DNA from 4 places in the Paenibacillus sp. FSL K6-1566 genome. Region 1 is predicted to be linked to each of the others. Evidence: riboswitches for the same ligand, from Rfam matches in the RefSeq annotation. Region 1 holds a riboswitch; each other region holds the start of a gene.
What was found. Region 1 has a riboswitch for thiamine pyrophosphate ahead of NST08_RS19615 (YkoF family thiamine/hydroxymethylpyrimidine-binding protein). Riboswitches for the same ligand answer to the same signal wherever they lie in the genome.
Positions count from the first base shown of each region.

Region 1 (8,085 bases):
AGCATTTTCACAAGCGGTCCGCTTGTCGTAAATACGAGCATCGCAACGAGAATTCCCAGTCTTGCGGAATCCATGGTTCCCGCCGTTGTCGGCGATACGAATTTGTTGCGGCTAAGCTGCTGCATGATCAATCCGCAGATACTCATGCTGACTCCCGCCAGAATTAGACTGACTAGACGCGGCAAGCGGCTGACGAGCATAATATGCTGTTGTTGTTCCGTCATGGAGAATAAGTCCAGCGGCGAAATATCCTTGACTCCGATAAATAAGGAGACGATGGAAAGCGCCACAACGGCTGCGGCTAAGTAAATGATCTTCATGGCTCTTCCTTCTATGCATATGTCTCTAAATCATTTCGTCAGCTCGTAATTCAGTTATCATTCTCATTGAGATTGATTATCAATTACGTTCTGATAAGCATTATATCACCCTCATTCTCAACCGACAAGTATAATTGAGAATCAAACTCAATTAAATTTTTAATCTTTGCATGATTTGTTCATCAATTGTTCATAATATGAAGCTTGGCAGAAATTAGCCGTTGTTGTCCTCAATCCTTCCATTGTTCTCCTCGCCCTCTCTTATAAATAGGAAATAAAAAATCCCTTCCCCTGTTTTAGCTCCCAATCACGGGGTATTTCATCTATAAATTCTCAATCACAGGGTTGACAATGACCAATGTGATATAATAACATACTAACGGAAGTATTATTTCTTACAATTAGTAAGTTGTTAAGGAATAATAATTCAACATATTTCAGCGATCACCTTAATGCATATTTGCTTGAATGATAGGACATCTTTTTATCAGGCGTATGCAATCCAAACCATGACTCAGGAGGGTTTATCAACATGTCTAAAGACTTCCTTACCGCACTTAAAAATCGCCGTTCCTACTATGCGATCAGCAAGGATTCCGTCATCTCCGATGAGCGTATCCAAGAAATCGTGAAAGATGCCGTGAAATACACGCCTTCTTCCTTCAACTCCCAAAGCGCACGCGCGGTCGTTCTGCTTGGTGAGCAGCATGACAAGCTGTGGAATATTACGGAAGGCATTCTGAAGGAAGTGGTGGGCGACGAGCAAGCATTCAAATCCACCGCTGAGAAAATGGCCTCTTTCCGCGCAGGCTATGGCACCGTGCTGTTCTTCGAGGACAACGATGTCATCGCAGGGCTTCAGCAAAACTTTGCGCTCTATGCCGACAACTTCCCGGTATGGGCGAATCAGTCGAACGGCATGCTTCAGCTCGTCGTTTGGACAATGCTGGAAGCCGAAGGACTTGGTGCTTCCCTGCAGCATTACAACCCGCTGATCGACGAAAAAGTAAAAGCTGAATGGAACATTCCTGAAAACTGGAAGCTGATTGCACAAATGCCATTCGGCAAGCCGGCTGCTGAGCCAGGGGACAAAGAATTTGCTCCGCTTGAAGATCGCGTGAAAGTTTACAAGTAAGCGAAACAAGACAAAGAGCCGCCATCAGGAAGCCTATTAAAGCTCCTCATGGCGGCTTTTTGCTGCGGTGCCATTGTTTTTTCGATGCCGAGACGTTACAATTACCAGGTAAGAAGCCGCCCTCTTTCGAAAGCTTGGACCGGCCGGAATCAAAGCAAAATTTCATATCTTGTGTTGCTGTACTAGGGGTGCCTTGTGCTGAGAAACGGCGGAACCGCCGTTAACCCTTACTACCCGATCTAGGTCATGCTAGCGTGGGGAAGTGTAGCGTTCATGTTTATGTTTTTTTCGCGTAGACATCGCCGCACTTATCCCTTAAGGTGCGGTTTTTTTGCGTTATTTTGCGTTCTCAAATTTATGCTGCAGGAGGAATCTACAATGAATGAGTTAGCATGCGGAACCAGCCGGATTGTTGGCTGCCGGTTCTCGGTATTTCCGATGACGGACCGCTTCGTCGAAGTGATTGTGGGGGCGTTGGAGTCTGTGCATACGGATAAGGTATGGATTCATACCGATGATGTCAGTACTTGTGTTCGCGGACGTGCCGAGCACGTATTTGACGTTACCCGTGCGATATTCGCCCATGCGGCAGCTTCCGGCGTACATACAGTCTTTAATGGGACCTACTCCATCGGCTGCCCAGGCGATACGGATGCGGATGTCTATATGTCTGAGGATTCCGGGGTGTTAAACAGCGAGCTTGGACCACACGCGGATATTGAAACCGCCTGCCAGTTCGCCTTGTATCCGCTCGGAACCGAGCATTATATGGATATTATCTACGGAGAAGTGCAGCGCGCCAAGGAAAAGGGAACCTTCGGGGGCAGCGTCCATTACGCAAGCCGTCTCGACGGAACGCTCACTCGCGTATTCGAATCCCTCGAGGATGCGTTCAAGCATGCCATCCAGACAGATACCAGCCACCTCGTGATGACCGCTGTCGTCTCCGCGCACAGTCCATCGCCAAAGCAGAATAGCGTATAATATGCACGCTTAAGCAGACAAGGACCCGGCGATATGCCGAGTCCTTGTGCTATCCACCGCGTATCCTTGATGAATTAAACCCAAGCAAGCGAGATGATTACGAGCAGGATAAAGAGAACCAGTATAATACCCGTTGATGTGCCCCAAACATCTCCACCATATGCTCCGCTCATGACGATCCCTCCTGGATTTATTGAAATACGTGATGTCATCACATATTAAGGTATGAGCCGGAAAGAACGACGGTCACGGCAGCTGTACCGCTTGTCTTTTCCCCCAGCCGATGGCCTTATTCTTCATATCCGACAAGCAGCTGGCCTCCGTAAGGGAGCAAAACCTGCTCGCACAGCTTCATGAGCTGATGCGATTGCCGGGTACGGTACATCGCCTCCAGCGCTTGCACCAACCGCTCGCTAAAATGCGGATCGAAGCCGGAGACCAGCCGGAACAGCGTCTTCCCTTCCCCCGTCCATTGCCGGTTCACCCTCAGGACAAACTCGCAGAGCAAAGTCGATATTTTTTGAACGGTAAACCAGGCTTCCCCGTCCCCTTTGGCCTGCTTAAGATCCATCATGTATTCGGTGATCATGTACCGGGCTGCGTCAATATCGGACATCGTTAATGGCAGCGGGCCGTAATCCAGATCAGCCTGGGCCTCCCCGCGAATGGCTTCCCCTTCCGGTAGCGAGCAGAGAACAACGCCTTCAGCCATGATCCGCTGCAACGTCGGATTCGCCGCAACGATGCCTGCGTCAAAATCTTCGCGATAGCCGGAGCTAGATAAAATAAACAGCTCTACGATCCAGCCGGCAGCTTCAATCGTCCTTCTCCTCAGCCCTTCGCCTTCTCTCTCTACAATGATCACGTCAAGGTCTGAGTGCTCGTTATGCTCTCCCCTGGAAGCACTGCCCCCCAGTACAGCCAGCAGACAATCCGGATATTGTTCCGACACGACCTTCCTTGCGGCCTGAATCGGCTCCATCTTCATGCGTATTTCCCCCAAACCGCTCATATCTTCAAAAAAAGGGCTCAAAATAGTAAATTCAGCGAAAACCCCAAACGTACCTCAATCATATGGTAAATAAACAAATATCCTTATGCAGATAACGAAAGTAGGGATCCATTCGATGAATTACATTAACATGCTGTCCAAATTAGGGATGGGCAGCGCCCACCCCGGGGGATTCGAGGCCACTCTGAGAATGCTGAATTCGTACCCTATCAGGCCGAGCAGCCGAATTCTGGAGGTTGGCTGCGGAACCGGCCGAACGGCCTGTCACCTAGCCGGCCTAGGCTACCAAGTGACGGCCATTGATCTGAATGAGCATATGATTACAAAAGCAAAAGCAAGAGCAGCGGCGATGGGCAGTGATGTGGAATTTCTTCAGGCAGACGTATGCTCGCTGCCTTTTCCGGACAATCAATTCGATGTCATTCTGGCCGAGTCGGTCACCGTCTTCACCGATACGTCGCGCTCCATTCCGGAATATTACCGCGTTCTGGATGCCGGCGGAATTTTAATGGACAGGGAGCTGATTCTGGATAAGAGCATGCCTGAACCGCAGCTCAACGAGCTGCTTGCCTTCTTCGGCATCCCCCGCCTCATGGACCGGGAGAAATGGCGCGATGCGCTGCTGGGCAGCGGCTTCAAGCAGGCCGAGGTGCTGGAATACAATCATTTCAACGAGAAGTTGAAGGAGGAACAGACACGCCATCTGGATGCCTATGAGCAGCGGGATAAAGGAATATTGCTCGACCTTGCACTCTGGGAGACGGTCTTCAAGCATGACCGCATGATTCTCGATAACACCGAATATTTGGCCTCCGCATTGTTCCGGGCAGAGAAATAGACAATCGTTGGAGCGGGTTTGTAGCGCATAAGCGTTCACAAATCCGCTCTCTTTTTCACGAGTTCTGTACGAGGATAACATTAGATCAGAATCTTCCGGGTTTCATTCAGGGTCTTTAGACTCACCTGATTGAAAATTTTGTAATTCCTTGTATCTACTTTTGTCGCACGATGATATAATCATGGTAAAAATATCCTATATAGCTTGAGGAGGATTCATTCGTATGGCATGGTTCAACAGACTCCCGATCGCTCAAAAAATCACAGCAGCCTGTTATCTCATTGCCGCCTTGTTCGCGCTTCCAATGCTGATCGCCTTTATACTCGTAGGCAAAGCGGTCATTGGTATCGTACTTGTTGCGGTGCTAATCGGACTCACTTATCCACTTTCCCGTGTCATTGAGAGAGCGCTTACGAGCACGTTCTCCGAAATCTCCAGCGTCTCCGCCAAAATTGCCAAAGGAGATTTTACCTTCCAGGTAGAAGAGATGGGCGGAATGAATGATCTCAGCAGAACCTTCAACAGCATGGTGGACAAGCTCCGCAAAATCCTTCAGGAAACCTCCGACATCACCCGCAGCGTCATGGCTTCAAGCCGGAATATATCAACGAAAAATCAGGAGCTTATCCAGGTCATGAACCAGGTATCGCTTTCTGCAGGAGAGCTGGCCGTCGGAGCAGGCGAAATATCGGAGGACGTGTCCGCAATGACCGACTCGATCAAGGAAATCGAGGAGAAGGTCGGCAATTACACCCACTCAACCCATGAAATGAACTCCCGGTCGATGGCAACTTTGCAGCTGGTGGAGCAAGGAAGAGAATCGGTATCCCGGCAATCGGCCGGCATGCTGCGAAATATCGAGGCAACGGCCAAAGTATCCGAATCCATTGATGCGCTCGCGCGAAACGCCAAAGGCATTACGAAAATTACCGAAACGATATCCGAGCTGGCCGATCAGACGAATCTGCTGTCATTAAACGCTTCAATCGAGGCGGCCCGTGCCGGCGAGCACGGCGCCGGCTTTGCCGTTGTAGCCCAGGAGGTTCGAAAGCTCGCGGAGGAATCGACCTCCTCCACGCGTGAAGTGTTCAATCTGGTTCGCAGCATTGAGGCAGACATTAAGCATGCGACCCAGAACATTAAGATCAATGAGGATGTCGTGCGCCAACAAACGGAGCTGATCCGGGAAGCCGAGGAAGTCTTCATGCAGATCGTAAGCAGCGTGCAGTACATCACCGAGCAGATTGCCGCCTTCTCCAAGGAAAGCGAGTCCATGCTGGAGAGCGCGCAGAGCATATCCGCCGCCATTCAGAACATTTCGGCCATTACCCAGCAGTCCGCAGCAGGGACGGAGCAGGTATCCGCCTCCATGAACGAGGGGATTACCTCAATCAAGAAGATGGCCGAAGAAGCAGAGGCAATGAACAACGCTGTCTTCCAGCTGCAGAAGACGATCAATATTTTCAAATTCTAGCTGAATTACATACAGAAGCAGGCCTGAATCGGCTTCACTCCGATTCGGGCCTGCTTTTTGCATTTCACGATGCTCCTCCTGGTTCGATGATCCTGGATCGCGGAAGCCGTATTTTACGTTTCACAAGAAAATACTTTGGAAAAACCAATTATTCCTCGCTCATGTGCGGCTTGAGATCATTCTTCGTGATCCGCTTATCGTCCTCGCCCATGATCTGTTCAGCCATCATCTCCGCAAACGGCGTCAGCGGCAGCCCGCTCAGCTGCTCCAGCGGAATCCATGCCGCGCCTAACGAATCCTCGCCGTCCCCTTCCGATTTCAAACCTGCCGGCTCATCCGCCAGCTGAACATCATAGATGATCCCGATATGATGGAGCTCCTCCAGCCTGTTCTCATCATATTGATAGATCATCGTATAGGAGACCGCAGTCCGAATCGTTCCCTGGACGGACGATAGGCCTGTCTCCTCCAGAAATTCACGCTGCAGCGTTCGCTCGGGCTCTTCTCCGAACTCGACCGATCCGCCGGGCAGATCCCATTTCCCCCGATGAGGACCCCGGGCTTTCTGAACCAGCAATAGGCGCTGACTGCGAATCAATACGCCATAAATGCCGAGATGGGTATATTTCTCCAAACTTACCGCGCTCCTTTTCGTGCAGTGAAGGTAATCCATTCGCCGCAAAACATTATATCCCTGCCGTCGTGGACCTCGGGAATTTCCTGATGGACCTGCCGCTCACATAGGATCTCCCAATCGGCATATAAACGATGCAGGATCGAGAAGGCGCGTTCCGTTGGAAGATTCAGTTCGATCAAGCCCTCCTGCTCCTTGCCCGTCTCCACATCTATTTCCTTTACATTCGTGTTGATCATGATGCAGTGGATACCAAGGGGAGCGGTGCCTTCCTGCATCTCTTCGAGCTTGGCAACGAACGCTTCCTCCGAGGTGAGGTGCTCGAGGCAGGAGCAAGCCACAATATAATGATACATGCCCGGCGTGATTCGAAAATACTGGGCATCCGCCACGTGCGTCTCGATATGGGACGCAACGCCATACTGCTCGGCATACTGCCGCAGCTTCGTGATTGCCGACTCGAGCAGATCCACACAGACGACCGTCCCGTTCATGTCCTGGATCCGCTGAGCCATCGGAATGCTGTTCCGGCCGACGCCGCAGCCTAAATCCAAAACCCGCATGTTCTGGACCTTCAGCAGCTCCAGATGATCCATAACCGCGGCTACTGGCCGCGCCAGCCAGGTCCCCTGCTCAAACAATGCGGTTTGATCGTAAAACTGCTCGTGATAAGCTATTTCCTTCTCGCGGGCTTGCTGAAAATCACTCATCTCGATCTCTCCCTTCCTGTTGCGGCATAGCTTAGGCGATGTCCACATGTGCCGCTAAATGAGGGCAGGCTTCAAGCGCTAATCCTCAAAAATCGTAAGCAGCGGCCACTGGCTCGCCCACTCCTTTCTTAGTACCCTTTCCAGATAATACTCACGCTTTAAGAATGCGGGGGAGCGCCTGACGCGAAGCCCGAATAAATCTTCCAGTCCATACGGGCAGATCAGCTCGATTCCTCCAGCCGGATTTAGCCTAGCCCCGATGGCCGTAGCGGTTTCGGGCCACATCGACATCGCATCTGCTGTTGACTGGTAAGGCCCGTCCCCATTCTTGATATGCATTCGGGCCTGATTCTTGACGGACCACTTGGGATTCAGCGTCTCTTCCTTTAGTCTCCGCTCCAGATGCTCGTCCCGGTCCTCGGAAGCATCGTCCGGATCAAAAAACACCACATCGATATCGCTGTGCCGATCGGAACGATCATATCCATGGAGAATATCCCACGCATAGTTGCGGATATAGCCTGCAGCAATATAGCATTGCGGCAGGTCCAGCTCCCGCACCCGCTGCAAATCAGCCATTAATGGCTGATGCTCCCTGATCCAGCTCTTTAAGCGTTCCTCTAACATTCCATTCACCTCCTGCAAGCATGCCGTAACATCCAAGTTTTGAAAACAAGACTGATTTTAACCGAGCGCACAACTTTAAGGCTTAGCTGCATTTTCAGAAAAATAGTTACAGAAGGAATAACGGCGAAGGCTCGTCCGAACGATTACATCCTCCCGCGAAAAAGCCAAAGACCGCCTCCTAATGGAAAACGGTCTATGCTCAGTCAACAAGTAAACCTATTATATTCCAGTTAATCCCTGCCGGCAATACAGCAAAGTTCACAAGATATTCCTTTAAGCAAACGAAAGCCCCTTAGTAGATCGAGACTCCACCCGAGCAGGATTTGAGGCTTGATTACAATCAAATCGCCT
Region 1 is NZ_JBBOSR010000001.1:4,452,382-4,460,466, forward strand. It holds gene NST08_RS19605 (ABC transporter permease) at 1-320, opposite strand, end outside; gene NST08_RS19610 (nitroreductase family protein) at 853-1,455, shown strand; TPP riboswitch at 1,630-1,733, shown strand; gene NST08_RS19615 (YkoF family thiamine/hydroxymethylpyrimidine-binding protein) at 1,834-2,439, shown strand; gene NST08_RS19620 (sporulation protein YjcZ) at 2,514-2,612, opposite strand; gene NST08_RS19625 (nucleotidyltransferase domain-containing protein) at 2,729-3,427, opposite strand; gene NST08_RS19630 (class I SAM-dependent methyltransferase) at 3,567-4,289, shown strand; gene NST08_RS19635 (methyl-accepting chemotaxis protein) at 4,513-5,763, shown strand; gene NST08_RS19640 (NUDIX hydrolase) at 5,912-6,397, opposite strand; gene NST08_RS19645 (class I SAM-dependent methyltransferase) at 6,400-7,107, opposite strand; gene NST08_RS19650 (nucleotidyltransferase family protein) at 7,186-7,734, opposite strand.

Region 2 (8,085 bases), 3.9 Mb from region 1:
GCATGGCAGGCACATGGATGTCCGTCGTGCATGGCTTTGGCGGCCTGCGCGTGAGAGACGGCGTCCTCCACCTGAATCCGTTCATTCCGGGCCACTGGTCCTCCTTCTCGTTCAAGGTGATGTTCCGCGGATCCCGCCTGAAGGTTCAGGTGACCGACAAGGAAACCATCATCGTTAACGAGACCGACACGCCTGCCGTGCTGAACGTCAGCGGTAAGGAATACGGCATCGCCGGCCGTGGCGAGGTAAAAGCACCGCGAGCTTGATCGGTTTATTCGGGCAGACCCAAGCAGCCCGGGCTTCATGTAGGACCGACTGATTGTAGGATCCACTGATTGTAGGATTGAGGGCTTGTAGAAACGAATAATGCTCGGGACGGTCTGAGGATTTACTTCACCGTTCTCTGCCCTATCACGAAAAGGAAGAAGCTCCGTCACCTGTGTGCGGAGCTTCTTCCTTTATATAAACGGATATTCCGCTTGCCGTTGGCACGCTAGGACAGGACCCGTATCTTCACTAAGGCTATAATAATACTGTGATGATCAGGCTAAGCCGCCGGGCTAGCTTTGGTTAAATGAGCTGCGGCTCCGGACCGCATGGGGGTCGCTGGGACGGTTTTCCGAACAGATATCCTTGCGACAGCTCGATTCCGATTTCCCGGCAGAAATGGAATTCCTCCCGTCTTTCAATCCCTTCGGCAAGCACCATCGCCCCGAACTCGTGAGCCATATGGGTAATGGTCACAAGCTGCCTTTGCTGGGTTGGATTCTGATCACAGCCGTCGATCAGGCTTCGGTCTATTTTGACATAATCCGGTTTCAGCTTGATCATTTGCTCCAAGGTGGAGTAGCCTGCCCCTACGTCATCCATCGCTACCGAGATCCCGTGGCTGCGATAGGCCTCGAAGATCGATTGCAGGTGCCCGACATCATCGACCTTCTCGGTTTCCACCACCTCGAATACGAAATCCCCGGGATCGAGCCCGAGTCGTTCAATCGTATGGAAGGTATGGTTCAGGCACATCTGGGCGTCGTAGATCGAAGATGGCAGGAAATTCACGAAGCGCTTCACGCCCTTCGGAAGCCATTGTGCGCTGGTTTCAATCGCAGACGTTCTGGCCGCTTGATCCAGAAAAACCTGCAAACCGGTCTTGCGTGCCGTTTCGAACAGCTCATGGGGCTTAAACGGGATCCCGCCTTTGAGCGGACGCAGCAGAAATTCATAGGCAACAATATGCTCGGACGGATCCACGATCGGCTGCATATAGCTCGTAAATTCTTTATGTAATATAACGTTCACCATATCATAGTGCTCCATCTGCAGCTCAAACCTCTGCATCGGCGTCCAAATATGCCGGGTCTTCGGAGCTTCCCCTCCAGTGACACAGAAGGACAGCTCATCACATAGATTTCGCGGAAGGGATTGCAGACACTCCATAATGGAGATCAGATCGGAACGTTCCTTATAGTTCACAGCACAACTCTCATTGTGTTCCTGCACCGTGTAGCCGTTCTGTGCAAGCAAGCGCACAAGCTCTTGCCGAGCAGGCTTCATATGAACGGTTCTTCCTTGGTCCTCAATCGCTTCAAAGGTGCTGCAATTGTCGCAAATCATGTTCGTCCTCCTTGGCAAGCAAGCTCTCACTATGCTTTATCGGCATTTAGAATATGATTTCTTTGCATTTTATGGATTTCTATCAAACTTATGACCTAATTTTACTGCAAATGCGTAATATCTATGTTAAAGCGACTCTTGATATAGCAAAAATCGACAAGAATTGCCGATAACAACTGACTTTCGACGATCCGACAAAGGAATCGCACCTTTTAATCCGCTTTCTTATGAAGAAGCTGCAGCAGCATGGTCTGCTCTACGTCAAAATGCCACCGGGCATGCCGCTCCTTCGCCGCATACATCGCCGTATCCGCACGGCCGATCAGCTCCTGGTCATCCTTGGCATGATCGGGGTAAACCGCAATCCCGATGCTCGGCGAGGTGTAAATTTCGGTTCCTTCCAGCTCATAGGGCTCGCTCAGCAGCGTCCAGATATCCTCCGCCATCCAGATCAGCTCCTGATCCTCTCCGGCCGGATACAGCATAACCGTAAATTCATCGCCGCCGAGCCGGGATACGATTACGCCCTTTGACTCCAGCGAATGGAGGCGCTGCGCCACCTTCTGGATCAGCAAATCCCCCGCACGGTGCCCATACTTGTCATTCACGCGCTTAAAACGGTTCAAGTCCATATACAGCAGTCCGACACGGAAACCGGCCCGATCTGCTTCGCCCAAAGCTTCCGAAAGCCTGGCGTTAAAATAACGACGGTTATACAGGCCCGTCAAATCGTCGCGGTGCGCGAGCGATTCACTCTTCTGCAGGCTGACATGCAGCCTTTCGAACAAGCGGTCATTCTCGACCTGAATCAGGATTTGCCTGATCAAAATGAGAATGAAGCAGAGGGTCAAGCCGGTAAATAGACCGCTCCATCCCCCGAACCGATGGGCCATCAGGGCAAACATTCCGCCAAGGACGCTGTAGGGCAGCAAATATCGTACGATCAAGGTTCCTGCCGGCCACGGCTTCTTCTCGGATAGGGATCTCCTCCCCCTTCGAGGCAGCGTTTGTCCACCCGCAAAGCCGATAAAGCATGCAGAGAGGGTGTGCAGCGGATATACATATAGGCCAGCTCCGATGTTCATGAAACTATCAAGAAAGATCCGAAGGACATCCCCGAGCGCAAATGCGCTTCCACCAAGGCACAGGAAGATGACCGCCCGCTTGTGCAGCTGCTTAGTGTTAAAATACACGACCAGCGTAAAGAACATCAGTACGATTCCGCACAGCGGATAGAGCATCGCTCCTCCGGCCGACCTCCAGACGGTATCCGTCCCGCTCTCCATCTCCGGCTTAATGAGATACTCCCACCCCACCGTCATCAAGGTAATCGCAACAATGATGATGTCCAGGGTAAACCGAGCGCCCCGCAGCGGACCCTGCACTCGTCTGAACAGGTAAATCAGGGCACCGGCGAACAATAGAGCTTCCAAGCTCCAGAACAGTTCCGCCAGCCGGATGGATCCGCCAAACACCCCTCCAATCCATTCATCACCCGCATACAGGATGCGCCCTATTGCATCGCCGGCCAATCCGGCTGCAATCAGAAGCCAAAATCTGCGAAGATGGCCTTGCTCATACCGACTGCCAATCACCCCGATCAAATACGCGAATGCGGCTATCGGAGCCATAATGGCTAAGATGCGGTGAAGCAATAAAGCGTCCGGCATCCACAGGGCCAATATCCATTGGATCAATGCGTATCCAATCGCGAGCCGAATATATATGGAATCGGATGGACCCGGGCTCATTCATATCCCTCCCTGAAACAAAAGGTAGGCTTGGTCATTCATGATGAATAGGTCTTTCGAATTAAAGCGTTTCCATATCCAATCATACTTTTAGCCCGAGGAAAAGTAAAGAAAGAAGCGCCCAACAACTGGATATTTATAGGCATATAGGCCGCGTAGAATCGTTATTTGCGGAATTGTCCCGGGATTGTAGTCACTCAATCCCCACTTGACACATGGGGTTTATGTAGTATTATTCTTTCATATCAACGTATCTTTGGTTTTATATCCTAGCATAGTTTCATGGAAGGGGTTCTTGTAAAATGGGACAAAGACGATTGGACCATGTAGGCATTGTCGTAAGGGATCTGGAAGCAACGATCGCTTTCTATACGAAGGTGGTCGGCCTTGAGCTCAAGGACCGTCTGACGCACACGAACGGTGTCATCCAGCTGGCTTTCCTCGGCTTTAACGGCAGCGATGAAACCGAGGTCGAGCTGATTCAAGGATACAGCGACTCCCTTCCTGCGGAGGGAACGGTGCATCACTTTGCCGTCAGCACGGACGACATTGAAGCGGAATATGCACGGGTGAAAGAGCTGGACGTTCCGCATCTGGATGAGGAAATCGTCACGCTGCCCAACGGCTACCGCTATTTCTTCGTGCACGGTCCGGAAGGCGAATGGATTGAATTTTTCCAGCGCTAACAGGCCAGGTCTAAGGTTGCCCGCCCGCATATAGAGACTCCTATGGGTCGCCTGGATCATTCGGGTCTTCCATGCCTGGACAGCCACTCACCCCGGCGACCTATACGAACGTAGAAAATCGCCTTCAGGCATGGGGCGTTCCCGTACTGGACAGGTGCTTCCGGTAGGTCTATAATAACGGAAGTATAACCCGTAACTTCATAAATACCGGGGGAGCTGGAATCGGCCGGCTGAGAGTGTATCCCATAGAGATACTGACCCTTATACCTGATCTGGGTAATGCCAGCGTAGGAAGCCATAGGATTGCGGCTGTTCATAAGCCGTAGTATATACTTACGCCGTCATGCGCTCCGATACGATCGGGGCGTTTTTTGTTGTTGTTATGAAGTTAATACGGAAAATGGAAGACATATAAGGAGAGGAGAAACACGATGAAACAACGTACATGGCTCTCTCTGCTGCTAGCCTGCGTCCTGCTTCTGGTCGCTTCCGGCTGCGGGGCAAGCGGCCAGAACGGCGGAAGCGCGCCCGGCAAGCAAGAGACTGCCGGAGAAGGAGAACAGCCGGCCAAGCTCCGCGATGTCCAATTGATGCTGGACTGGTCGGCGAACACGAACCACACCGGATTATATGCAGCCAAGGAGCTCGGATATTATGAGGAGGAAGGGCTGAACGTGCAAATCGTACAGCCGGGCTCCGGGGGAACCGATGCGATGGTCGCTTCCGGCAACGTACCGTTCGGCATCAGCTATCAGGAGGGCGTAACGCTCGCCCGGACACAGGGGCTGCCGCTGGTTTCGATCGCAGCCATCATTCAGCATAATACGTCCGGATTCGCTGCACCGAAGGATCGGGGCATCAAGAAGGCCTCCGATTTTGAAGGAAAATCCTACGGAGGCTGGGGCTCTCCGATTGAGGAAGCCGTCATGAAATCGATCATGGAGATCGATGGAGCCGATGTGAACAAGGTCAACATCGTGAACATCGGAGACGCCGATTATTTTACGGCGGTTAAGCGGGATATTGATTTCGCCTGGATCTACTATGCCTGGACAGGCATTGAAGCCCAGCTTCGCGGCGAGCCGCTGGACATGATCTACGTGAAGGATTATTCCGAACAGCTGGATTATTATACGCCGGTCATCGTAACGAACGAGAAGCTGATCGCGGATGACCCGGAGCTTGTCAAAGCGTTCATGCGCGCAACGTCCAAAGGCTATCAATATGCGATAGACCATCCGGAAGATGCCGCGGCACTGCTGTCGAAGGCAGTTCCCGACCTGGATGCCGAGCTGGTGCTGGAAAGCCAGAAGTGGCTCAGCCCGCGCTATCAAGATGACGCGCCGCGCTGGGGCGAGCAGAAGGCCGAGGTTTGGTCCGGATATGCCGACTGGATGTTTGAGCGCAAGCTGCTGGAGAAGGAATTGGACGCGGAGCGCGCGTTTACGAATGAGTTTTTGCCTGACAAATAGGAGAAGCACTCCCCGCAGCATTGCAATGCTGCTTCGCGGCTCATCGGCATGAGGCTTAACGGCCGTGCAAATGAGAACCCATATACGAAAGGACGATTGACTCATGGCGAATACACTGCTGAGCATTCAAGTCATTCCGCGTACGCCGGACGGCGGAGACAGCATCCCTTATGTGGATGAAGCCATTAAGGTAATCCAGGATTCCGGCGTCAAATACGAGGTCCATGCTTTGGAAACAACGATGGAAGGCGAGCTGTCCGAGCTGCTCCGCATCGTGGAGCGAATGCATGATGCGCTGGTGAAAGCCGGGAGTCCGAGCATCATCTCCCAAGTCAAAATCGCACATCATCCGCAGGGCATCAGCATGGATAAGCTCACGGAGAAATACCGTCCATGAAAAGCTGGTGGAGCTCGATATGGCCGCCCGTCGTGGCGGTCCTCTTCTTTTTGATCGTGTGGCAGGCTGCGGTCTGGATGTTCGATATCGAGAAATTCATTCTGCCTGCGCCGACGGCTATCGGGCATGAAGCCATCACCGGGGCGTCGGGACTTATGGAACACACCTGGGCTACCCTAAAGTTAACCGTGATCGGATTTGCCATCGGAACCGGTATCGGACTCCTGCTCTCTTTGGCTCTGCACAGGGTCCCTTTTCTCAAAACAGCCCTTTATCCGCTTCTCATCTTAAGCCAGAACGTGCCGACCATCGCCTTGGCCCCGCTCCTCATGATCTGGTTCGGGTTCGGCATGCTGCCGAAGGTCATCGTCATTACGCTCGTTTGCTTCTTCCCCGTAGCCGTAGCGGCCCTCGACGGGCTGGCACGGACCGACCGCACGATGATGAATTATATGCAGATGACGGGAGCCACGCCGTGGCAAATCTTCACCAAGCTGGAGCTTCCGCACGCGCTGCCATCCATCTTCTCCGGGATTCGGATCGCGGCCACGTATTCGGTCATGGGGGCGGTCATCGGGGAATGGATCGGGTCTGACCGGGGAATCGGCTATTATATGATGCTGCAAAAATCCGGGTACCGGACCGATCGCGTATTCGTGGCCATTCTGGTTATCGTGCTGCTCAGCCTGCTCATGGTAGGCGTTATCACCCTGCTGGAGAAACGGCTGATCCGCTGGAACCGGAAGCATTGATTGGCATGGCTTGGCCATATAGATGCTCTCTGCTTCATGAGTTGAACGATTGAACCGGGAGGCGGGGCAAATACATGCAGGGTTCCTCTTGCATCGCGGCTGCTCCCAGCTTTAAATGGTTCTTTCATATTCAGATTACAGATAAGGTTGAAATCAGGGATCTTAATAAAGAAGGGAGGCTGCCCATATGACGCAGCAAGCGCCTGATTCCGTCTTGAATTCGACCGGCGGCGCAGCCGCTCCCCCCGCTCCTGCCCTGGAGGTCCGGGGGATTCGCAAGGTGTTCCGCGAGCGGCGCAGTGAAGTGCATGTGCTGGAGGAGCTGTCGCTTAAGGTGCTTCCCGGGGAATTCGTATCGATCATCGGCCCTTCCGGCAGCGGAAAAAGCACGCTCTTTCACATCATCGGCGGATTGATTGCGCCTGATGCCGGTCAGGTCCTCATGGAGGGACTGGAGGTCACCGGGGAGAAGGGCCGCATCGCTTATATGCCGCAGCAGCCGGCCTTGTTCCCGTGGCGGACGATTGAGGACAACGTCCTGCTGCCGGAGGAGCTCCGGGGGACCTCTAAAGCTTCCGCTCGCGCCCATGCCCGCGCTTGGATGGAACGGGCCGGGCTTGGCGGCTTCGAGCAGGCTTATCCGCATACCCTATCAGGCGGGATGCAGCAGCGCGCGGCATTTCTGCGGGCGCTCATGAGCCCGCAGGAGGTCATGTGCCTCGATGAGCCGTTCAGCGCGCTCGATGCCCTGACCCGAAGCGACATGCAGCGCTGGCTGCTCGATATATGGGAGGACACGCGGCGCTCGGTGCTGATGATCACCCATCATATTGAGGAGGCGCTGCTGCTCTCGGACAGCATCTATATTCTGTCCGCGCGTCCCGGCTCGGTTCTGAAACGGGTCGAGGTTCCGTTCACCCGTCCTCGCCGGGAGGATCTGCTGCTGGATCCGTCCTTCATCGAGCTGAAATCCGAGATTTCAGCCGTGCTGCGGCAGGAGCAGCAGAAACGCAATTGACTAGCAGGGACTGCTATCAGGACGCTGACTTGCTATGCTTCCGGCTGCATTCAAGATGCTGACTTGTTATGTTCCAGCCGCTGTCAGGTGCAGATTTGTTATGCTTCAGCCGATTGTAGGAAATGTTAACTTGCCATTCCTCTTGAAGCTGCTGTATGCTGCATAACAATTTCATTTGATGCGGATTATAGATTCCATTCCTCAGACGGAACAGCCGGCTGCATGCATAAGCAAGCGGCCGGCTGTTATAGGTTCCGGCACGGAGCCGGATAAGTAAAGAATAGCTTCTATATAATATATGTAGAGACAAACTGTAAGAACATTGGATACGAAAGGAGGGCTCATTATGGCATCCGGAACAGCTTCAACCTCATTACCGCTTGAACCGTATGATC
Region 2 is NZ_JBBOSR010000001.1:596,639-604,723, reverse strand. It holds gene NST08_RS02640 (glycoside hydrolase family 65 protein) at 1-266, shown strand, start outside; gene NST08_RS02635 (EAL domain-containing protein) at 571-1,614, opposite strand; gene NST08_RS02630 (GGDEF domain-containing protein) at 1,827-3,365, opposite strand; gene NST08_RS02625 (VOC family protein) at 3,668-4,051, shown strand; TPP riboswitch at 4,251-4,362, shown strand; gene NST08_RS02620 (ABC transporter substrate-binding protein) at 4,483-5,523, shown strand; gene NST08_RS02615 (thiamine-binding protein) at 5,627-5,920, shown strand; gene NST08_RS02610 (ABC transporter permease) at 5,917-6,672, shown strand; gene NST08_RS02605 (ABC transporter ATP-binding protein) at 6,860-7,690, shown strand; gene NST08_RS02600 (TatD family hydrolase) at 8,037-8,085, shown strand, end outside.
Region 2: another riboswitch for thiamine pyrophosphate. It lies ahead of NST08_RS02620 (ABC transporter substrate-binding protein); the one in region 1 lies ahead of NST08_RS19615 (YkoF family thiamine/hydroxymethylpyrimidine-binding protein).

Region 3 (8,085 bases), 1.0 Mb from region 1:
TCCCTACCGTTCACGCATGCTCTTCGCGAAGCGGAAGGGGCCTCGGGGTTTCAACGTAAGCAATTTAGGGTAATCCTCGCTTACGGTATATAGAGAGCAAGTGAGCTTTGAAAGGGGGTGTACGGGAATGAGCCCAAGAAGACGGGTGCGCGGGCGGTTTTTCAGTCGCGGCGGCGGCAGTATTTTTCGAAATCGGCTGCGCCGCATGAAGTCGACCATAAACCAAGGGCATCTTGATGTATGGTTTTGATGGAGCCTGAGTATTTTGTCCGGGGATAACAGGCGTGACCCCGATTTTATATACGATGATCCGAAGCTAGCAGCCCAGCCGGGTGATCTTCAAGTGCCTTGTACATACCTGGTTGGTGAGAAGCACCATGTTGGAATTATTTTATAAGTTAAACGTAAAAGGGAGTCCGGGAGGGCTCTCTTTTTACATGGGACTTGCGTGATGCCCCTTGGCTTTATGCTCGAGCTCTAAGTTTCACGATTGAGCTTGGGACCGACCCCGTGTATGATCAGTTTACGGATATTCGGAAGCGGTTTATAAGAGGTTTTCGAGTTGCGGCAAGGTATAAGGCCAAGCAGGGAACTGGCGACTGCATGATTGAGAAAGCTGGGGGGATGGAGTTTATGAAAGCGGCGAATCAAAAGACAGCCCTGGTGACAGGCGCATCCAGCGGCTTCGGACTGCTGATCAGCATCGAGCTGGCGAAAGGCGGGTATGATGTCGCAGCCGGGATGCGAAGGCCGGAGGCAGCCGGGGAGCTCCTGCAGCAGGCGGCGAAGTTCGGTGTGGCCGAGCGGATTCGCGTGATCGAGCTGGATATTTGCAGCGAAGAGCAGGTACAGGCAGCTGCACGCTCCGTGGAGCAGGAGCTCGGGCGCCTGGATGTGCTGGTGAATAACGCAGGCATCGCGGTCGGCGGATTCGTGGAAGAGGTGCCGCTTAGCGAGTGGAGACGACAGCTCGAGACCAATGTGATCGGAACCGTCTCCGTGACGCAAAGCATGCTGCCGTTGATGCGGCGGACGGGTAAATCCAAAATGATTCTGATCAGCAGCATCAGCGGCGTTGTCGGCTTTCCGGGCTACGGCCCGTACGCCGCTTCCAAATTTGCCGTTGAAGGCCTTGGCGAAAGTCTCGCCATGGAATTGATGCCTCTAGGCATCGATGTGGTGCTGGTGCAGCCCGGCGCTTACGGCACGCCGATCTGGGGGAAGAGCTTCGGGGAGTTGAAGGTGAGGGAGGGTTCGCCATACAGCGGGATGCTGAAGCGGGTATTGGCATACTCCGAACGGACCGCCAAAAAGAGCGGGGATCCGCTCGAGGTTGCAAGGTTGGTGGCTCGAATCGCCGGTATGAAGCATCCGAGCTTCCGGTACCGGCTTCCCCGCAGCACCCGGCTGACCGGGCGGATCAAGGCATGGCTGCCCGACCGCTTCTTTCAGCGGCTGATCGTCCGGCTATTGGGAAGAGAATAAGGTCTAACATTGCCCTTGTTCGATAGGGACGCAACGGGAGTCATTGCGGTCATGAATGAAGGCATCCGCAAGGACGTTCTTTATTTTTCCATACACAGCTCCTGCTCCAAGCACGCATCCCGCTTCTGCTTCTTGTCTGCGGGCGGATGGAGGATGCCGAGCAGCTCGCCCATTTTAACCGTCGTCCCGAGAGCGAGATCTCCCCGGGGGGTAAAGGTGCCGCTCTCGGTCAACAGCACAACGGTTGAGCCGAATTCGAAGTAGGCCAGCTCGTCCCCGATCTGCCATTTCGTCACGCTCTCGTCGGCATAACGGATGCTGCTTACGTTCAATGCTCCGACCTTGACCACGGCAACCTCACCGAAATCATGCTTGATATAGGTAATGAGCCTTTCGTTGCGGCTAAGCACCGACCGGATATGGGTCATGGCAAACTCGTTGACGGGATACACCTTGCCCTTGAGGTGCTCCCGCTCGATCTGCACGCCGGTAACGGGGGCGTGAATGCGATGGTAATCCGTCGGGCTTAAATATAAGACGAACGCATAACCGTTCACATAATTCTCGAACCTTGGAGACTGCGCAAGCAGCTCTTCAATGGTGTAATCCTGTCCCTTGACGTTCAGGATGGTGCCGGTATCGATGGTGCCCATGGCGGTAATCGTCGCATCAACCGGGCTCACCATTGCATCAGCGGTCGTATCTATGGCCCGCAGGCCGAGCTTTAACCGGCGGGAGAAGAATTCATTGAGCGAGCGGTATTCATGCAGCTCTTTCTCCGCTTCATGCGCCGGTATTTGATATATTCGAATAAATGCAGGGATCAGATGACGGCTCAACCGGCTGTGGGAGAACTGCCCCACCAAATGGGACAACCACTTACGGGAGGAGAGCTCAGTCATCAGACGCAGCAATCGTTTGGCCATGTTATTCTCCTTTTTTGTGCAAAGACCTAAGCTATCGATGATGCTTGAAAAGCAATCATTCTGATATTGACATAGAATCGGCTGGAAATCAACAAACGTACCTTGAAGAAAAAAAAGACCCTTGCCAAATCAGGAAAGGCTGTGTATTTTAAAGTTAACATAAAACCGAATAGGGAATACGGGTGCTTGAGTGAATCAGGCTGAGATTGCAGCTGCTATCCGCTGTTGACCGTTAATCTGAACTGGGTAATGCCAGCGTAGAGAATATCCGCCCCTGCTTATACTAGGGCCTAATTTCCGTCTGCGCGTTTTCCAGACGGTTTTTTGTTGTGTTTTTTTTTCATTTCAAAAAATAGCGATGGAGAGGGGAAGTTGTACGATGGAAACGATGAGGCAAGGCATAATGGGGGCTCAACCCAGAAAAGGGCTTAGACTGAGCGATATTTTGGTGACGGTGCTTGTATCGCTGGTGCTGGGCGTGGTGTATCACTTTTGGGGATCGGTATACAACCTGCTGAAGCCGCTCTTTTTCGAAGCGGACGAATTGCTGTACGGCATGTGGTTCGCCGCGGCGACGCTGGCCTATCTGCTGATCCGGAAACCTGGCGTGGCGATCATTGCAGAGGTTGCGGCCGCGCATGTCGAAGTGCTGTTCGGCAGCGGGTGGGGGCTTACGCTGCTGATGTACGGCTTGATTCAAGGCTTGGGTGCCGAGCTCGTATTTGCCGCAACCCGTTACCGCAGCTCTTCCGCCTTCACGGTGGCTCTGGCGGGGGCTGCTGCCGCCGTCGGCTCGATGCTGCTTGATTTCTTCTACAGCTACACGGACGATCTACAGACCTGGATGTTTCTGGCGAAATACGGCATGCGGATCTTCAGCGGCGCCGTCATTGCAGGCCTCCTGATGCTCATCCTCGCCAAAGCGCTGGAGCGTACCGGCGTAACCTCCCTGCTGCGCCCGGCATCGCAAAAAGACTATGAGGCGCTGGACGATTCGCGCCATGTCTAAAATGCAAACGGGCGTACACCTCGGAAACACGGTGGATGCGCCTAATGATCTCCAGGCGGAACCGGCGCTTTATGTAGAAGGGCTGCGCCTTAAATACCCGGGCGAGGAGCGGCTGATGTTCAAAGATCTTTCGTTCTCCGCCGCCCGCGGAGAAAAGGTGCTGCTGCTGGGTCCAAGCGGCTGCGGCAAATCGACGCTTCTTCAGGTGCTGAGCGGGATGATTCCCCGGGCGACGGAGGTGCCGATGAAATGCGAGGCGCAGAAGCTTCCCGTTTCCTGGGGATATGTGTTCCAGGATCCGGACACCCAGTTCTGCATGCCGTTCGTCGACGAGGAGCTGGCATTCGTCCTTGAAAACCAATGCGTTCCACGGGAGCAGATGGAAGAGCGGATGCAGGCAGCGCTGCAAGCCGTCGGCTTGGAGCTGGAGTCGCTCCATGTCAAAATCGCGCATTTATCGCAAGGGATGAAGCAGCGTCTTGCCCTGGCTTCTGCCCTATTGCTGGAGCCGGAGGTGCTGCTGCTGGATGAGCCGTCGGCGCTGCTCGATCCCGAGGGCCGCGAACAAATCTGGACGGCGGTGAAGGCCGTGTCCGCAGGGCGCACCTTGATCATTGTGGAGCACCGGATTGAGGAGATGGCTGAATATGCAGACCGGGTCGTGCTTTTTGGCCCGGATGGGACGATTCTGGGTGAAGGCACGCCGGCCGACGTATTCGCCCGCTATTCACGGGAGCTGAAGGAATTCGGCATCTGGTATCCCGGCGTATGGGACGACTATGCGCAGTCCCTATCCGGCAGGGAGGTATTTGCACCGCTCGGGGTATCCTCCGGCGGATCCCGCCAGGATGACTCCTTCGCCCGGGATTCGGGAAAAGCCGCTCAGCTACAGAACCGGGAGCGGCTCCATTCCGTTGAGGAGTCCGGACGGCTTACCGGAACGGACTTTACGTCGGCAGAACAGATCAAGCCTGCCGTTCAGCTGGCCCAGTTCTCAGGCAAGCGTTGGGACAAAGCCGTTATTACCGTCCAAGGGGCGGAGGTGTATCCGGGCGATTTTATTGCGATTGTGGGGCCGAACGGAGCGGGGAAGAGCTCGCTGCTTCTGAGCCTGATGGGGCTGCTGAATGCGGAAGGCACGTACCGCCTCAGCGGGGAGGAGGTTCCGTTAGGGAAAGGAAGACGAAACCGCAAACAAAGGGAGCGAATGCTCCGCCGAATCGGATTCGTATTTCAGAATCCCGAGCTGCAATTCGTGACGGAGCGCGTTACGGATGAGGTGGCGTACTCCTTGCTGGTGGACGGCATGTCCGCGGATGAGGCGGCTGAGCAGGCCCGCCGGACGCTGGAGCGATTCGGACTAGACGGCAAGGAGAGCCGGCATCCATACCAGCTATCCACGGGCCAGAAACGCCGCCTCAGCGTGGCCACAGCCATGGCCAGACAGCCGGCGGTGCTGCTGCTGGATGAGCCTACGTTTGGCCAGGATGCACGGAATACCTTTGCGATTCTTAAGATGTGCGAACGGCTGCGCCAGGCCGGGACGGCGATCGTGATGGTTACCCACGAGATGCGAATCGCCGAGCAGGCGGCCACCCATATTTGGGAGATCCGTCAAGGGCAGCTGGCTACCTGCATGGCATCGCCCAGGCTGACGGCAAGGAGAGCTCCTGGCTTCCAGGAGAACGGTTATCCGCCAATGAGGGCGGAGGACGAAGCCAAGGAATTTGGCGCCCGTGAGGACAACAAGGAATCTTCAGGCAGACCGTACGCGGAGGTGAGGTCATGAATATATGGAATCCGGTCCGCATCACGTGGCTGCACCGGGCAAATCCGGTGGTGAAGCTGTTTCTCGTCTGCTCCCTGTTCCTGATGACGGTGCTGACGCATGACATTGACTTTGTGGCGTATCAGGCGCTGATCTTTATGCTATGTCTCCTGGCGCTGTCCGGTGTCCGCACATGGAAGATGCTGCTGTTCTTCATTCCGTTTCTGCTCGCGTTCATCTCTTCCTCATCCTCCATGATGCTGTTCGGGAAGGGAGACACGGTTTGGTGGGAATGGGGGCTGTTCAAGGTATCGGAGGAAAGCTTTTATCGTGGATTGCATCTGGGGTTTAAAGGCATCGCTTTTGCCTGTGAAGGTCTTCTGCTGGTGACGACAACGTCGTCGGTCGATTTGTTCTACAGCCTGATGCAAAAGCTGAAGCTTGCTCCCAAGTATGCCTACAGCTTCATGGCATCCATCCGTCTTCTGCCGATGGTGTGGGAGGAATATGTAATCCGCCGGCAAGCGCTGAAGGTGCGGGGAGTGGTCCCGATCCGCGGTGTCCGCGGGGCGGTGAACCGGGCAGGGATGTATGTGGTGCCGCTTCTGGCACAGAGCATCCGCCGGGCGCACCGGGTTGCTGCGGCGATGGAAGCCAAGCGGTTTGACGGTGACCGGGGACGGCGCAGAACTTATTTTTACCCTTCGCGCTACTCCCGCTATGATCTGCTCACCATCGCACTTTTAGCGGCCGCAGCATATGGCGCTTATGCGGCTGCGGGGCATTTTCCATGGTTCGGCATCGGGGATGTGCGCTTTGATTAAATTCGAGGGCATTTTGCGTGAAAGCTCGTAATTTCGCGTAAGATGCCCTTTTTGCGTTTGGCTGGCGCTGCATGGGACCAGTGAAAAAAGAGATGGATTTTTCGTTCGAATGGTATATAATACGGTTGGTACCGAGTAGTTACTATTGGTACCAACCGTACATACCTGGATCGGTATGCGTTCCGCTTGGACGCTGCACCCATTTGAGGTGCCAACAACACAGAACAGCACTCTCTGATGTGACAAGAACAAAAACGACAACGTACGGTTTTGAGGCGACAAGAACAGAAACGACAAAGTACACGTTGAGGGGACAAGAACAGAAGAGACCAAGCACACGTTGAGGGATAAGAACAGGAAAGACAAAGCGCGCCTTGAGCGGACGACAACCCGGTCAGGGGCAAAGCGGAAGTGAAGCGCTGTATCCAAGTGGCTCAACGTAAGAAGAACAAGGAGGCTCGAATATGCGGGAGCGTATTTTGAAAGAAACGATGCGTTTGATCCAGCAGAAGGGATTTGCCTTTACCGTCAGTGATCTGGCGCAGGGGCTTGCGATCAGCAAGCGGACTATTTATGAGCATTTTTCCTCCAAGGAAGAGATCGTCGAGTCGATCGTTGATAGCTTAATTCAGCATATCCAGCAGCGGGAGCGGGAAATTGCGGAAGATGGACAGCTGGGCGTTCTGGAGAAAATCCATCAAATCCTGATCTGTTTGCCGCAAGAGCTTGAGAAGATGGATATGCGCCTTTTGACGGATCTCAAAAAGTTTCATTATAACCAATGGGAGAAGCTCGATACCTTTTTCAGAGAAGAGTGGGGCATCGTCAGCAAGCTGATGGAGCAGGGGATGGCGGAAGGCGTCATCAAGCCGATCTCGCTTCCGTTGTTTATCGATCTGTATCTGGGCGCAATCCAGCAAATGTACGACTCCCGGGCAACGGTGAAGCATCAGATGCCGCTTGGCGAGCTGCTGAAGTCGATCATGGATATCCTGCTGTTCGGCATCGCCGCGGGGCAGGGAAAGGAGAAATGAAACGATGCACTGGTTTTATTTAGCTCTGGCGATCTTGTTTGAAGTTGCCGGGACCATTAATATGAAAATGTCGGAGGGATTTACGAAGCTGCTGCCGAGCGTGCTGCTGGTCGTTTTTTATGTATGCAGCCTGAGCTTTCTGACGCTGAGCCTGAAGCAGATTGAAATTTCGGTGGCGTACGCGATCTGGTCTGGCCTCGGCATTATGATCATCACGCTGATCGGATATTCGTTCTTTTCGGAACAAATTAACGGTTTGAAGATATTCTCGATTCTGCTGATCATCGCAGGGGTTGTGCTGTTGAACCTGTCGGGCGGCGCCCATGCTCAGGAACAGCCGAAGGCGGAGCAAACGGACGTTCAGGCGGGTTGAAAAAGGCTTTGGATCCGGTCAATGGAGCATCAGAGCAGTTGTTTAACGCGCAATAATGTACTATACCCTTTTCGGCCGGCGGCTCTATAATGCAAGGGAATTCCTTGTGAGGAGATGCAGGTCATGAACTTTTCTTCATTCTTTATTTATTGCTTTATCGTTGCGTTCTCTCCGGGGCCGTCGAATATCGTCATTCTGGCATCAGTCCAGCAGTCGGGGATCAAACGAACGCTCCGCTATATCGCCGGGGCATCGATCGCTTTTTTCCTGTTGATTGCCTTATCTGTCGTCCTCGGCGAGACGCTGTCCTCCGGAATGCCGTTCATCCTGCCGGTGCTGCGGGTGGTAGGCTGTCTCTTCATGCTGTATCTGGCGTACCAGGTATACCATATGGACGTATCCAACGCGTCGACAAACCAGACGGCTTCCTTCACATCGGGGTTTCTGATGCAGTTTCTGAATCCGAAGGTCGTGTTGTTCACCCTTACGGTCATTCCGAGCTATGTCATGCCCTATTATACCGAGGGGCCGGTCATTTCCGCCTTCGTTGTCGCTGTTTCGCTGATCGGGCTGGCTGCATATATGACCTGGGCGGTGTGCGGCAATCTGTTTCAGGGTGTTTTGCAAAAATACCGGAGAACGACCAACACGGTTTTGGCTTTGTTC
Region 3 is NZ_JBBOSR010000001.1:5,458,964-5,467,048, reverse strand. It holds gene NST08_RS24370 (hypothetical protein) at 128-250, shown strand; gene NST08_RS24365 (SDR family oxidoreductase) at 634-1,485, shown strand; gene asd (archaetidylserine decarboxylase) at 1,566-2,411, opposite strand; TPP riboswitch at 2,580-2,692, shown strand; gene NST08_RS24355 (ECF transporter S component) at 2,800-3,420, shown strand; gene NST08_RS24350 (ABC transporter ATP-binding protein) at 3,413-5,209, shown strand; gene NST08_RS24345 (energy-coupling factor transporter transmembrane component T family protein) at 5,206-6,012, shown strand; gene NST08_RS24340 (TetR/AcrR family transcriptional regulator) at 6,477-7,046, shown strand; gene NST08_RS24335 (DMT family transporter) at 7,051-7,419, shown strand; gene NST08_RS24330 (LysE family translocator) at 7,543-8,085, shown strand, end outside.
Region 3: another riboswitch for thiamine pyrophosphate. It lies ahead of NST08_RS24355 (ECF transporter S component); the one in region 1 lies ahead of NST08_RS19615 (YkoF family thiamine/hydroxymethylpyrimidine-binding protein).

Region 4 (8,085 bases), 3.1 Mb from region 1:
GGCGGGGCTTTGCCCGCCAGCGCTTTGATGACGTTCAGCGGCGATATGGGCTGGCTTCCCATGCCCGTGCTAACCACAATGACGATGAAGCATACGGCAAGCAGGATGAGGGATACCCAGACGGTTCTTCGCTCCAGCATGAATGAGATGCCGGCCTTTCCTCCACGGAGGATGCGGTGCTTGCTCATGATGTTCGCCTTCCTTTCCTGGCAATGTACACGAAGAACGGCACACCGATGATTGCCGTCATAACGCCGACAGGAACTTCCTTCGGCATCGCGATGTACCTGGAGCCCAGATCGGCCGTTACCAGCAGGATGGCGCCGAGCACCGCGCTGTAGGGCAATATCCATCTGTAATCATTTCCTATAAAATAGCGCACGATATGCGGAATAATAATGCCAATGAATGCAATCGGTCCGGCGGCGGCAACGGATCCGCCAGCCAGCAGAATGACGGCGGCCGCAGCAAGCAGCTTGATAAGCGCGGTCTTCTGTCCAAGGCTTTGCGCGATGTCATCGCCCATGGAGAGCGCGTTTAGATGCCGCCCGAGCAGGAGGGCGATCAGCATACCTGCCGCCATGTAAGGCCAGACGGCGTTCAATTGGTTCAAGTCCCGACCGGCAACTGATCCAACGAGCCAGATCAGCACCTGGTCGAACATTTTACCGTCGGAGAGCATCAGTCCTTGGGTCAAGGAGTGGAAGAATGCGGCCATGGAGGCGCCTGCCAGCGTAATCTTGACCGGGGTCATGCCGTCACGGCCGATGCTGCCGAGCATAAATACGATGCCTCCGCTGACAGCGGCGCCGATCAGGGCCACCAAGGTAAATGCTTGCAGCCCGTCAACCCCGAGCCAGCCTGCGGCCATAATAATGAAGAAGGCTGCACCGGCATTCACGCCTAGCGTGCTGGGCGATGCAATAGGGTTGCGGGTGATGACCTGCATCAACGCGCCTGCGATTGCGAGGCTCGCCCCTACGGCTGCTGCGATGAGTGCCCGGGGAACCCTTGCGGTCAGGATGATGAGATGCTCGTTGCCGCCATTATAGTGAGCGAACGAGTTCCATACTTCCGTTAGCGGAATGTTCGTTACGCCGAACGCGATGCTGCCCATCATCGCGGCGGCAAGCGCCAGCAGCGATATCAATAGTCCGAGTAAGCGCATATATACTCACTTTCTTAAGTTCATGGATTATTAAGTTCATATGAATTTTAGGTGAAAGGGAGCCGATCTGTCAATGAACTTGATAATCATTCTCAAAAAATATATTGATATTTTTGCTGGAAACCGTTATAGTTTTGAATCGGTAAGTGATAATGATTTTCAATAAAGCGGAAATGATATGAGGGGGATTACGATAGGAATGGGACAAGGAACAGCTAAGAAACCGGGCCGAAGCCTGAAATGGAGCTTGCTGGCGCTTATTATGGTTGTCATACTCGCAGGCTGCGGATCGAATGGGACGCAGAATAATGCAAGCCAGCCATCGAACGGAGAAAGCGGAACGGCTCCTGCGAATAACGGCTCCGGTGCATCCGGCGATTCGTACGAAGTGGTGCATGCGATGGGAACCGAAACGATCAAGGGCACGCCGCAAAAAGTGGTCGTCCTTACGAACGAAGGAACGGAAGCCTTGCTCGCACTGGGCGTGAAGCCGGTGGGCGCCGTTAAATCCTGGACAGGCGATCCGTGGTACCCGCATATTAAAGACCAGATGGAAGGCGTTACCGTGGTCGGCGAGGAGAGCCAGCCTAACATTGAACTGATTGCCGGACTGCAGCCTGACCTGATCATCGGCAACAAAATGCGTCAGGAGAAAGTGTATGAGCAGCTGAAGGCGATCGCGCCGACGGTATTTGCGGAGGATCTTCGCGGAGAATGGCAGAACAACTTCAAGCTCTACGCACAGGCAGTGAATAAGGTAAGCGAAGGGGAAGAGCTTCTCGCGGCGTACGACCAGCGTATTCAGGATTTCAAGGAGAAAGCCGGAAGCAAGCTGGATGAGACCGTTTCTGTGGTGCGCTTCATGGCCGGAAAGACGCGCGTTTACCATACGAACACCTTCTCGGGGGTTATTTTCGATCAGATCGGCATCGCACGTAATGAGATGACGAAGAACGCGAAGGACAATTTCGTGGACGAGATTACGAAGGAACGGCTTCCTGAGGTGGATGCCGACAGACTGTTCTACTTCACGTACGAAACCGGCGACGGCGGCGCCAACCAGACCGAGCAGGAATGGGTCAACGATCCGTTGTGGAAAAACCTGAACGTCGTTAAGAACGGTCAAGCCCATAAGGTCGATGACGCGATTTGGAACACCGCAGGTGGCATTCTGGCGGCAAACCTGATGATTGATCAGCTGTATGAATTTTACGGCTTGGAGAAATAAATCGTGTCCTGCCCCCATTTTATATAGAGAGTATGATGGGATACTAGTAAAAGCAGCCTGTTGAGTCCGCTCAACAGGCTGCTTTCGTTTGTCCATATGTCCGTTTATCTGTGTTTGACAGAATCCAGCATAACATTTTATTTCTGTGCCTGTACAATTTCAATAAAAAGAAGAAGCTGCCCCATCTTAGATAACGAAAGGGACAGCTTCTATTAATAACTTTCTTAAAGATTACTACAGTATATGCCGATTACTACCTCGGCTCATTTCCGGCAAGCCTTTTGCTCACAAAGATCATGGCAATGGACAGGCCTAGAAAATACAAAGGCATCATCATTAACGAACCATTGTGAAGAACGCTCATGCCCGTGGTGATCAGGCTGACGACAACGTAATAACCCAATCCGAAGATCGCTCCTGCAGTGCCGAGCACATCTGGATAAGACGTAAGCGCCAGACTTAGGCAATTGGGTATCGCCATTCCGATCCCGAGCAGAAGAACGAAAATACATGCTACCATAAGCACAAGATCAAAGAAGGAGACCTTGATGCCGGTAGCCGCAAGTGCTGTAAGACCAAGAGCTCCCACCATCGTAAAGAGCGTGCCAATCACGATAATTTGCTCAGCCTGGAGCCTTTTCAGCAGTCTTTTCGACAGCATGGCACCCATTATAGATGAGAGCGCAACAAAGATGCCGAAGAAACCAAACCTGCCGGGACTCATCTGAAAAAACTCAATAAAAATAAACGGGGCCTCCGCATAATAACTGAATAATATGCCGTTCGTTGCTCCAATGAGAAACCCGAATCCCCATACGTTACGGTCGAAGAGCAGACGCTTGGCAACGGATAGGGTGTTTATCTTGGAAGCAGCCGTCACTCTGGTCTCAGGCAGAGAAGTCCATGTATAGGCCCAAATGGCTGCGCTCATCAGAACGAGCGTCAAGAATACCCCTCTGAAACCTAACAATTGATCTACCCATCCGCCAATAAGAGGCCCTAGGGCAGGCGTAAACGCAAGCACTGCTGATATTTGGGCAAATACCGCATGACGCTTGGCTCCATCGATACTCTCGCGCAAAATGGTCTGCGTGACGACAGAACCGGTGCTGGCACCGAATGCCTGAACGAATCGACTCGCGAATAGCCATTCGACTGAGCCTGACAGATAACAGCCCAAGCTGCCGATCCCATAAACCAGGATGCCCCACAGCATGGCCGGCCGCCGTCCGATGGAGTCGGAAAGCCTTCCCCAGCAAAAAACGCCGAGCGCAAAACCCAGAAAGTAAATGCTGAGCGTTAGCTGGACCGCATTATTGCTAGCGCCCAATTGATGGGCAATGTCCGGTAATGAAGGTGTATATATCGTTTCACTGATCTGTGGAAAACCCACCAGGATCATGAACAACCATATGGAAGGAGTTGAGATTTTTCTTTGCACAGCTAATATCCCCCTTATCATTCAAAAATCTCAAGTTCGCTGGCAAAGAAATTACGGGATCGGGGGTTTGCACTTCGTTAGTCTTGCGAATGAAAGCATGAACGGTCACCTTTTTTTCTGGAATAAGGGGGTTAGGGGGTTATATCTACCGAGTATTGCAGCAAACACGGAAACGTTTGACACCACCGCCAAACCTATGTACAGTAATAGTCAATAGAATAGGAAGTCCACTAGGGGAGCCGTCAGCGGCTGAGACAAGAGCGTATCTTGGACCCTTTGAACCTGATCTAGTTCGTACTAGCGTAGGAAAGTGGAGCCTTCACGGATAGAGTCCTTTTTGCGCCTGCTTCTTCCGGGCAAGAGGACTATTGCTGAAGCCGCTCCGTTTTTCGGGGCGGCTTTGTTTGTCATGCTCCGAAGAACGTAAATTTTCTGCATCTTCGTTGCCCAGCACGATAGCGCACGAGTACGAGCTAGCAGCATGCAAGGTTGCCATATGCCGTGCATAAAGGGTTGGCCGTGTACATAAAGGGTTGCCGGATATACACATGTAGCCGGGTACAACGGCTGCCGGATCTGCAAAGTTTCCCGGATGCAACCGTTGCTGATATGAAAAGGATGCACGGTATGCGTAGGTTTGCGGGACATGCAATGGATGCTTGGCTGCCAATGCCAGGATTGCCCGGATTACCGGGATTGCCGGGTCGCTAGGAGGACTTCCTGCTCTTCATTTCAAGATGGAGGTGGGGAAAACCATGACGTTTACTCAAGAGCTTCGCCAGCAGGCGGACGGAATTTTCGAGGCGATCATAAACCATCCCTTCGTGCGGGGAATTGCCGCCGGGAAGCTGGACAGCGAACAGCTGATTCACTATGTGAAGCAGGACTTCGAGTATTTGAATGCCTACATTCGCATTTATGGCGTCGCCATATCCAAGTGCACGAGGCGGGAGGATATGGCGGCGTTCAACGAACAGATTGCGTTTATCCTCAACAGCGAGGTGCATCCGCATCAAAATTTCTGCTCGGTCGCGGGAGTGAACTATGAGCAGCTCCAGGGCTACCCTCTTGCCCCGTCTGCGCACCATTACATCCGTCACATGCTGACCGTTGCGCACGAGGGAACCCTCGGCGAAATTATGGCGGTCCTGCTTCCTTGTCCGTGGACGTATTATGAGATCGGCCGCAGACTGCTGGATGAAGTTAAGCCGGATCGCACCCATCCGTTCCATGAATGGATTCATTTTTACGGGAATCGAGGGGAGGATGCGGCAGGGAAGTTCCTTGGCCGTGTGGATGCGTGGGCGGAAGGAGCGACGATGAAGGAGCGCGAGCGGATGCGCGAGCATTTCATGCTGAGCTGCCAGCTGGAGTATATGTTCTGGGACATGGCTTACAAGCAGGAGGAATGGCCCGTGCCGTTCCAGCCGTTGGTCGATGCCAAGGGGTATGGGCGCTGAGCATTTGAGTTATGGGACAGACAGGGGTTACGAAAGGTCATGCATTTTGAGAATGAATCAGAATTCGGGTTGAGATGAGATTATGGGTTTCATATGTCGTATGTCATATGCCAAAAACCAAGAAAAGAATGGGAAAGGATGATGGCAATGAGCGGAAATACATGGGATTCGGAGCTTGCGGGGCTTTTAACGAAGGTGCAGCAGCAGAAGCCTCTTGTCCATAACATGACCAATGTGGTGGTTACGAATTTTACGGCCAACGGCTTATACGCGCTGGGCGCGTCGCCGGTAATGGCATTTTCCCCCGACGAGGTGGCGGATATGGCCCAAATTGCCGGAGCGCTCGTGCTCAACATCGGCACGTTGTCCCGCGAACAAGTGGATGCGATGATCATTGCCGGGCAATCTGCCAATACGCATCGCGTCCCGGTTCTCCTCGATCCGGTAGGAGCGGGGGCCACGCCGTTTCGGACCGATTCGGCCCTGCGGATCATGCGTGAAGTGAAGGTTTCCCTGGTGCGGGGCAATGCGGCCGAGGTTGCCAATCTGATCGGCGAAGTCCGGGTGATCAAGGGGGTCGATGCAGACGACTCTGCGTCCGGCGGGAACTTGGAGCTGGCGCTGCGGGCTGCACAGCGGCTAAATACGGTGGTGGCCATTACGGGAGAGGAGGACGTGATCAGCGATGGTGTTTCGGCGCGAATCATACGCGGCGGGCATGCGATGCTGACGAAAGTAACCGGAGCGGGCTGCCTGCTCACGTCCGTGCTCGGGGCCTTCGCCGCTGTGGAGCCGGATTTGCTGCTGGCGGGGACGGCTGGCCTTGCCTTCTATGGGGCAGCAGCCGCCCGCGCGGCCGAGCAAACGGCCGGACTCGGGCCGGGCAGCTTCCAGATCGCCTTCTTGGATGAGCTTGCAAAGCTCCACTCCGGTTCGCTCGAAGGGCACGCGTCGGTCCGCGAAGCGGACATCCTGACGGAAGGGAGCGTGTCCCGATGACAGACGCGCGGATTCCGAGAGCGCTGACGATTGCCGGGTCCGACAGCGGGGGCGGCGCAGGTATTCAAGCGGATCTGAAGACGTTCCAGGAGCTGGGCGTATTCGGCATGTCGGCATTGACTGCAGTAACGGTGCAGAATACATTGGGCGTCCATGGCGTCTATCCGCTCCCGCCGGAAGCGGCGGCGGAGCAGATCGAGGCGGTGGGCGGCGATATCGGCGTGGACGCCTTAAAGACCGGGATGCTGTTTCATGCGGATGTTATCCGCCTGGTCAGCGCTAAGATCCGGTCGTTTGGCTGGGAGAACGTCGTTGTCGATCCCGTGATGATCGCCAAGGGCGGTGCGGAGCTGCTGCGTACTGAAGCGGTTGATGCACTAAAGCGGGAGCTGCTTCCCTTGGCGATGGTGGTGACGCCTAATATTCCGGAGGCGGAGGTGCTGGCGGGAATGGGAATCCGCACGAGGCATGACTGCCGGGAAGCGGCTCGCCGCATCGGCGGGCTCGGTCCGCGGATCGTCATCATCAAGGGCGGTCATGGCAGCTTCGAGGAGGATGGAGATCAGGTGGTGGATCTGGTATATGACGGCACCGGCTTTACGGAACTCAGCGCCAAGCGCGTGAACACCGTTCATACGCATGGGACCGGCTGTACGTTCTCTGCAGCCATTACGGCAGGTCTGGCCCAGGGCTTGAGCGCCTTCGATGCGATTCAGAGCGGGCGTTTATTCATTCAAGCGGCCATTGAGGACGGATTAAACTTGGGGCAGGGACAGGGCCCGACCAATCATTGGGCATACAATCGCCGCCGTCAGGAGGTGCTGCAATGACAGGCAGAGTGGCACCTGAGATGATGAGGCGGCATCTGCGGATGTACCTCGTGCTCGGCAGCGTGAACTGCATCGTCGAGCCTAGCTTGGTCGTGCAGGAGGCGTTGGCTGGAGGCGCAACCATGGTCCAATTTCGTGAGAAGGGACATGGAGCACTCAACGGGGAGCCGATGCTCCGGCTGGCTCGCCGGATCCAGGAGCAGTGCCGGCAAGCACGCGTACCCTTCATCGTCAATGACGATGTAGAGCTGGCACTGAAGCTGGACGCCGACGGCGTGCATATCGGCCAGGACGACGAATCTGCGGCTTCGGTACGTGAACGGATCGGCAACCGGATGCTGGGCGTCTCGGCGCATACGGTGGAGGAAGCCCGGCGCGCGATCCTCCATGGTGCCGATTATCTTGGCATCGGACCGATCTATCCGACCCGCTCAAAGGATGATGCCAAGGCTGCGCAAGGCCCGGCAATTCTCCGTGAGCTGCGCGAAGCTGGAATCCGATTGCCGATCGTTGGCATTGGCGGGATTACCGTGGAGCGCGTGGAGGAAGTGATTGGAGCGGGTGCGGATGGCGTCGCGGTGATATCCGCCGTGACGGGAGCGGCGTCGGCGCAGGAGGCTGTGGAGGCTTTTATGGGAAAGATACGCCGAGGAGCCGAAGGGATTTCTTAAGTTGTACGAGGATTATAAGCGGATCAAGAACAAGGGTGCCGACTTTTGAGGCATCCTTGTTTGGTTTACCGCTCGCTCCGTTTTCCTGTCAACAAGCCCTTTTATAGCTCCCTTCCCGTGTAACGTCCCCGTTCAGATTGCCATAGCGACCCGGATATGATATACGTAGGACGATGTACCTGCTCTACGAAGCGTGAGCTCTCCCAATAAGCTGAATAGGAGACCGGAATGAATAACAGGCAAAAAGAGATTTTTCGCAACTTGTTAATGGAAACGAACCGCCAATGG
Region 4 is NZ_JBBOSR010000001.1:1,315,840-1,323,924, forward strand. It holds gene NST08_RS05625 (FecCD family ABC transporter permease) at 1-188, opposite strand, end outside; gene NST08_RS05630 (FecCD family ABC transporter permease) at 185-1,168, opposite strand; gene NST08_RS05635 (ABC transporter substrate-binding protein) at 1,368-2,396, shown strand; gene NST08_RS05640 (multidrug effflux MFS transporter) at 2,650-3,837, opposite strand; TPP riboswitch at 4,060-4,163, shown strand; gene tenA (thiaminase II) at 4,593-5,297, shown strand; gene thiM (hydroxyethylthiazole kinase) at 5,445-6,296, shown strand; gene thiD (bifunctional hydroxymethylpyrimidine kinase/phosphomethylpyrimidine kinase) at 6,293-7,126, shown strand; gene thiE (thiamine phosphate synthase) at 7,123-7,797, shown strand; gene NST08_RS05665 (BglG family transcription antiterminator) at 8,026-8,085, shown strand, end outside.
Region 4: another riboswitch for thiamine pyrophosphate. It lies ahead of tenA (thiaminase II); the one in region 1 lies ahead of NST08_RS19615 (YkoF family thiamine/hydroxymethylpyrimidine-binding protein).